Regions from separate parts of the Nonomuraea sp. NPDC005501 genome, predicted to be linked through region 2. Evidence: riboswitches for the same ligand, from Rfam matches in the RefSeq annotation. Region 2 holds a riboswitch; each other region holds the start of a gene.
The links. A riboswitch is a leader RNA that binds a small molecule or an ion and turns the genes downstream of it on or off. The one in region 2 is predicted to bind cyclic di-AMP.
Positions count from the first base shown of each region.

Region 1 (2,255 bases), on a different contig from region 2:
GTGGCCGCGGCGCACCGGCTGGTGGTTTCGGCGGACCACACGAAGTGGAACACGATCGGCATCAGCACGATCGCCGAGCTGGCCGAGGCCGACGTCGTCATCACCGACGCGGGGCTGCCCGAGGACGCACGCACCGAGCTGGCCGAACGGGCCGGACAACTGATCATCGCTGAGGGGTAGCCGTGAAGCGCACCATCACCCATCTGGCCGACGGCCGGGAGCTGATCTACTTCGACCGGAGCGACGACGCCGACCGCGGCGCGATCGACCGCCGGCCGCTCGATCCGCGACCGGTGGCCTCCGAGCTGCGTTACGACCCGCTGACCGAGGAGTGGATCGCGGTCGCGGGGCACCGGCAGACGCGCACCTTCATGCCTCCGGCGGACGAGTGCCCGCTGTGCCCGTCGACGGACACGCGGGCCTCGGAGATCCCGGCGCGCGACTATGACGTGGTGGTCTTCGAGAACCGTTTCCCCTCCTTCTCCATGAATCTCGGGACTTATCAGGATGTGGGGGGTCTGAGTGAGGTTCGTCCGGGGGTGGGACGGTGCGAGGTGGTGTGCTTCACCTCGGAGCACTCCTCCTCGTTCTCCCGCCTGTCCGACGCGCAGGTCGAGCTGGTGATGGAGGCCTGGGCCGACCGTACGGCCGAGCTGTCCGCGATCGACGGCGTCGAGCAGGTCTTCTGCTTCGAGAACCGGGGCGAGGAGATCGGCATCACGCTGACCCACCCGCACGGGCAGATCTACGCCTACCCGTACGTCACGCCGCGCACGAAGCTCCAGCTCGGCGCGGCCGCGCGGCACGCGGCCCGGCAGGGGGGCAACCTGTTCGCGGACGTGCTGGCGGGCGAGCGCGCCGCCGGGACCCGGGTCGTGGCCGCCAACGAGCTGTGGACGGCCTTCGTCCCGGCCGCGGCCCGGTGGCCGTTCGAGGTGCACGTCTATCCGCACCGGCAGGTCCCCGACCTCGCCGCGCTGTCGGAGGAGGAGCGCGCCGCGTTCGCGCCGCTCTACACCTCGGTGCTGCGGGCCCTGGACGGGATGTTCGGCGTCGCCATGCCGTACGTCTCGGCCTGGCACCAGGCCCCGGTACGGCAGGACCGGGAGCTGGGGTACCTGCACCTGGAGCTGTTCAGCATCAGGCGGGCGCCCGGGAAGCTGAAGTATTTGGCGGGGTCGGAGTCGGCGATGGGCGCGTTCGTCAACGACGTGCTCCCCGAGGAGGCGGCCCGGCTGCTCCGATCACAGGTTGATCACTGATTGATCTCTGATTGGAGTCGCATGGCCTCCGCTTTACTACTAGTATCCCTTCGGTACCGGCCGTAACAGCTGGTACACGCCTAATCCCGGGCGCGTCGCTCGGGAGCCGGGGACCCACCGCATCTGGGGTGAATCCACTTCGGTGGTAGGGACCTCCCATCCCGAACCCGTCAGCTAACCCGGCCGGCAGAGGGAGAGGAATACTCCGTGGCGTCCGCGTCCCCCACGCGCCTTGCCATCAACTTCGTCATCGGCGTCGTGATCGCCACCGCCGGCTTCGGCGCGGCCACCGCGACCGCCGCCCCCAAACCCAGCGAATCCGAGCTGCGCGCCGAGCTGAAGAAACTGAACGGCAAGGTCGACAAGCTCATCGAGAGCTACAACCTCAAGCGGGTCGAGCTGGCCAAGGCCCAGCAGGCTGCCGGCACAGCCGGCAAGCGGCTCGCCGCCGCCGAGCAGGCGGTCGCCACGGCCGAGCGCCGGGTCACCGAGATCGCGCAGCTGCGCTACCAGAACGGCGACCCGGCCGTCCTCGGCTTCATGCTTCCCAACAGCGCCGCCGGCGCGGCCGTCCTGGAGCAGATGACCCGCGACCAGCAGACGGTCGTGGCGGGCGTCGCCAAGGCCCGCGACGAGAAGAAGCGGGCGGCCGACGAGGCCGCCGCCCTGGCCACCAGGATCAGCGCCGAGACGGCGGACGTCGCCAAGCGGCGCGACGAGGCCCAGGACGTCATCGACGACATCGAGAAGAAGCTCAAGGATCTCGTGCCGGTCAGCACCGGCCGCCGCTCCGACGGCACCTGGGCGCCCGAGCTGCCGTCGGGCACCGACAACATCACCCCGCGCACCCAGGCGATGCGCGCGCTGGTCCAGAAGAACTTCTCGCTGCCGTTCACGGTCGGCTGCTTCCGCTCGGGGTCGAGCGGCGAGCACCCGCTGGGCCGGGCGTGCGACTTCATGATGAGTTCGGGCGGCACCATGCCCAGCGCCGCC
Region 1 is NZ_JBEXDT010000164.1:4,631-6,885, forward strand. It holds gene ABZS51_RS41120 (DeoR/GlpR family DNA-binding transcription regulator) at 1-180, shown strand, start outside; gene galT (galactose-1-phosphate uridylyltransferase) at 183-1,262, shown strand; cyclic di-AMP (ydaO/yuaA leader) riboswitch at 1,330-1,465, shown strand; gene ABZS51_RS41130 (hypothetical protein) at 1,470-2,255, shown strand, end outside.
Region 1: linked by a shared signal. The riboswitch ahead of ABZS51_RS41130 (hypothetical protein) and the one ahead of ABZS51_RS14710 (C40 family peptidase) in region 2 are both predicted to bind cyclic di-AMP.

Region 2 (2,255 bases):
GTCAGTCCCATCGCCTGGTCCGTGTTCCCGTGCCGCGAGCTCATGCTCGGCCGGGATTCGACTCCCGTCTGTACGACGCCCCGCGAAACGAGATGACCCACATGTATGAGATGTACTCCTGGAACGGCGCCGAGGAGCGCGACGACGAGGCGGCCGAGGCCGTGCAGACCGCGCTGGACCGCCGCGACAACGGCGGCGCCCCGCAGGCCGCCGACCAGCGCTGACCTTCCCCGGCTGCTCCTGACTCGGCCGGCTGTTTCCTGACTCGGCCGGCCGGTCCCTGACCCTGTCCTGATCCCCGTCATGCCGGTGGGCCGGGCGCGACCGCCGGTCGCGCCCGGCCTACCGGCAGTGGGTCACAGGACAGGTGTCACTGGATGGGCGTCACTTGACGGGTGTCACAGGATGGTGGCCGCGGGGATGTTGGTGGCCGGGGCCGGGGTCTTGCGCTCGGCCTTCATGGCGGCCCACGCCTTGACGCCCTTGGGGTCCGGGCGGACGGCGCCGACGAAGGAGGCGCGGCGCCAGGCCGACAGGCGCTCCACCTTGACCACGTCACCCGTCTGCGGGGAGTGCACCATGTACCCGGGCTTGGAGATCATCCCGACGTGCCCGAGGTTGTGGAAGAAGACGAGGTCCCCTGGCTTGAGGTTCTTCCAGGAGATCTTCCGGGAGAACGCCCGGTACTGCTCCGCCGCGGTCCGGGGGAGCCGGATGCCGGCGTGCTGGTAGGCCTTCAAGGTCAGGCCGGAGCAGTCGTAGCCCTTGCGGGTGGTGCCGCCCCACACGTACGGGGTGCCGCGTTTGTCGAGGGCGAACTTGAGTGCCCGTTTCCAGGCGGGGAGAGGGGTCTTCTTGTCGCGGGCGGCTTGGACGTCCGCCGCGGTCAACATGACGATCGGCGAGGTCAGGCGGGCCGTCGTGGTCTCCTCCTTGACGCTGCCCGGCAGCGAGGAGGACGCGTTCTGGAACGTTCCAGAAGAGGTGGGGGGAAGGGGGGTGCTTTGCCGCGACGGCTGGGAGGAGGCGAGGGAGGCGCTGGCCGGGGCGGCGAGCGCGACCCCTGCGGTCGCGACGGCGGCGAGCATGGCGATGCGAGACACGAAGGTCCTTCCATACGGCCTACCGGGTTAGCTGACGGGCTCGGGCCTGGAAGTGGCCCTACGGCGGTGACCTGCCGATTCGCCCCGAAAAGGGGAATGGGTCCCCGGCTCCACGCAACTGCTGCGCGGATTCGGCTCGACGGACTCTAACGAAACGGTCAAACGGCCGCAATACCTGGCAAAACGGATGTCCGGTACGTGAGATGGTGTGTTCGGCAGTCGAGACGAGCCGGTAGGGTACGGCCATGGATTCGCGCGACATTCGCCTGGCAGTGATCCCTGGGGACGGCATCGGCACCGAGGTCGTGACCGAAGGGCTCAAGGTGCTCGAAGCCGTCGGCACGAAGATCGAGGCCACCCACTACGATCTCGGCGCCGCCCGCTACCACCGCACCGGCGAGACCCTGCCCGACTCCGTCCTGGAGGAGCTGCGCGGCTACGACGCGATCCTGCTCGGCGCCGTCGGCGACCCCAGCGTGCCGCCGGGCATCCTGGAGCGCGACCTGCTGCTGCGCCTGCGCTTCGTCTTCGACCACTACGTCAACCTGCGCCCGGTCAAGCTCTACCCGGGAGTGGAGACGCCGCTGGCCCGCGCCGGCGCCGAGGACATCGACATGATCGTCATCCGCGAGGGCACCGAGGGCCTGTACGCGGGCACGGGCGGCGTGATGCGCGGCGGCACGCCGCACGAGATCGCCACCCAGGAGTCGCTCAACACCGCCCACGGCGTGGAGCGCGTGGTGCGCTACGCCTTCGCCAAGGCGCAGTCGAGGCCGCGCAAGAAGCTCACGCTCATCCACAAGACCAACGTGCTGACCTACGCCGGAGACCTCTGGCAGCGCACGGTCAACCGGGTGGCCGAGGAGTTCCCCGAGGTCACGACCGACTACAGTCACATCGACGCGGCCTCGATGTTCTTCGTCACGCAGCCCGAGCGGTTCGACGTGATCGTCACCGACAACCTCTTCGGTGACATCATCACCGACCTGGGCGCGGCGATCGCGGGCGGCATCGGCCTGGCCGCCAGCGGCAACATCAACCCCGAGCGCACCGCGCCCAGCATGTTCGAGCCGGTCCACGGCAGCGCGCCCGACATCGCGGGCCAGGGCAAGGCCGACCCGACCGCGACGATCCTGTCCGTCGCCATGCTCC
Region 2 is NZ_JBEXDT010000023.1:82,684-84,938, forward strand. It holds gene ABZS51_RS14705 (hypothetical protein) at 102-224, shown strand; gene ABZS51_RS14710 (C40 family peptidase) at 399-1,103, opposite strand; cyclic di-AMP (ydaO/yuaA leader) riboswitch at 1,105-1,250, opposite strand; gene ABZS51_RS14715 (3-isopropylmalate dehydrogenase) at 1,349-2,255, shown strand, end outside.

Region 3 (2,255 bases), on a different contig from region 2:
ACGCGGGGACCCGTGTGCGCGGAAATGCGCGCACCCCGCCCCGGAACCGCCGGGGCGGCGGCGGTTCCGGAACGGGGTGGCGAGGTGGGGGCCTGGATGGAGAGGCAGGCAGGCCCCCGGGGGAGGCCGGACCGGACGGGGTGGCGTCCGGACCCGGCCGATGGTCGGGTGCCGGCCCGTGTGCCGCCTGAGGGGGCGGCATGCGGGCCGGGCGGTCAGCGCTGGACGAGCTTGCGCAGGCGGTCGCGGCCGAGGTACAGGCCGCCGCCGACCGCGGCCACGCCCACCAGGGCGAGGCTGGCCGAGGTGCTCAGACCCTCGTCGCCGGAGGCGGCGTCGCGGGCCTCGGTGCGGGTGGTGGGCTCGGAGGCGTTCACCACGCCGGCGTCGTCCTTGTCACGGGAGGAGACGGAGGTGCCCTTGCCCGCGGATCCGGCGCCGGACTCCTCCGGAGTGGTGGACTTGTCCTCGGCCAGCACCGGCGGCTTGGCCGGGTTGTGGTCGACGCGACGCCAGGCGCCGGTGGAGAAGGCGACCGGGTAGTTCTTCTTGCCCGCGCCGTTGCCCCACTTGGTGATGACGTAGCTCACCTTGATGTGGCCCTGGCCGCCGACACCGTCCACACCGAGCGTGCTGGAGTTGAAGCGGCCGCCGGTGAGCTGGGCGAAGGTCTTGGCGTCGAGGTCGAGCATGACGCCGCTGCTGGAGGGCACGCCCGGGCCGCGGTCCCCGACGAAGAAGGGGGCCTTCTTGCCCTTGTACATGACGTAGCCCTCGGTCATGAGCGGCCAGCTGGGGCTGGCTGCCAGACCCTTCTGCATGGGCTTGCCGCTGGCCGGCAGGCCGGTGTCACCGGCGCGGCCGGAGGAGTCGTCCCAGAAGTAGGAGGCGGTGGTCGAGCCCTTGAGGAGAACCTGCCGGCCTTCGTCGGTGTCGGCGTGCGCGGCCGTGGTGCCGGCGCCGATGGTGAGCGCGCCGAGTACGGCCGCCGTGAAGAGGCTGAAGGAACGCATGCCAAGTCGTTCGGACATGTGTTGAAAAAGTCCTTTACGTGGGGGTACAGAGGGGCGCGCTCCGAAGAGATGGGGACGCGTAGCCGGGCAGAACGCCGAACGGGCGCTACGCGAGAGCGCGAGAGAAGGTCAGGGGGAACGGGTGCCGCTCAGGAGGCGGCTGGTGACACTGCCCCGTCCGGGGGTACGCGGTAGCGCATGAAGTCTTGTCCTCTCCATCTCGCCTACCGGGTTAGCTGACGGGTTCGGACGTGGAGATGCCCTACCGGCCAGGTGCGGCCGGATTCACCCCAGAAGTGGGTCCCCGGTTCCCGCGCTGTGCGGGATTCGGCGCCGGCCAGTCGCCGCTTCCTGACGAAGGGCTAGGTCACTGACCGGAATGTGTTTGACTCTAGCCAGCGAACCGGACAAAAGCAAAGGTAAGCCCATAAATCGGGCGAAGATCTACCTTTCAGGCAAAGAAAAAGAGGGGTACGGCATGCCGTACCCCTCCAGGAAACCAGGTCTCAGCCCGTGCTCCGGGCGCCTCAGCCTCCGCTCTTGCGCCGGAAGGAACGCTTGCTGGCGGCCGGTCCGTGAGCGCCGTGAATCTTGGAAGCGTCGCCGCCCCTGCCACCAGCGCCCGAGTCGGCCTGCCGGGCACGCTTGCGCTCCAGCGCCTCACGGAACTTGCGCTTCAACTCGTCCTCGGGAGTTGCTTCGCTGGCTTCCGGCTCCGGTGTTTCCGTCATGAGGACCTCCTGGTGTTGGGGACATTCAAAGCTTCGCACGCCCGAACCCGCCGCGCGAAACCGGCGGGCCTCCTCAGCCGCCTAGAGCGGCGAGCTCCTCGGAGGTCAGGACCAGGTCCGCCGCCGCCACCGAGTCGAGGATGCTCTCCGGCCGGCTCGCCCCCGGGATCGGGACCACGACCGGGCTGCGCGCCAGCTCCCAGGCCAGGCAGACCCGCTGCGGAGACACCCCGCGCTGCTCGGCCACCCTGGCGAACCCCTCGTGCGCGCCGCCGAGCCGCCCCGCCGCGCTGATCCCGCCCAGCGGCGACCACGGCAGGAACGCCACGCCCAGCTCCTCGCACAGGTCCACCTCGGGCTCGCTGGAGCGGAACGCGGGCGAGTACTGGTTCTGCACACTCGCCAGCCGGCCGCCGAGGATGTCGTAGGCGATCCTGATCTGGCGCGGGTTCGCGTTGGAGATGCCCGCCATCCGGATCTTGCCGGCGTCGAGCAGGTCGCGCAGCGCGCC
Region 3 is NZ_JBEXDT010000013.1:30,913-33,167, forward strand. It holds gene ABZS51_RS09970 (hypothetical protein) at 216-1,031, opposite strand; cyclic di-AMP (ydaO/yuaA leader) riboswitch at 1,220-1,356, opposite strand; gene ABZS51_RS09975 (DUF5302 domain-containing protein) at 1,541-1,744, opposite strand; gene ABZS51_RS09980 (aldo/keto reductase) at 1,818-2,255, opposite strand, start outside.
Region 3: linked by a shared signal. The riboswitch ahead of ABZS51_RS09970 (hypothetical protein) and the one ahead of ABZS51_RS14710 (C40 family peptidase) in region 2 are both predicted to bind cyclic di-AMP.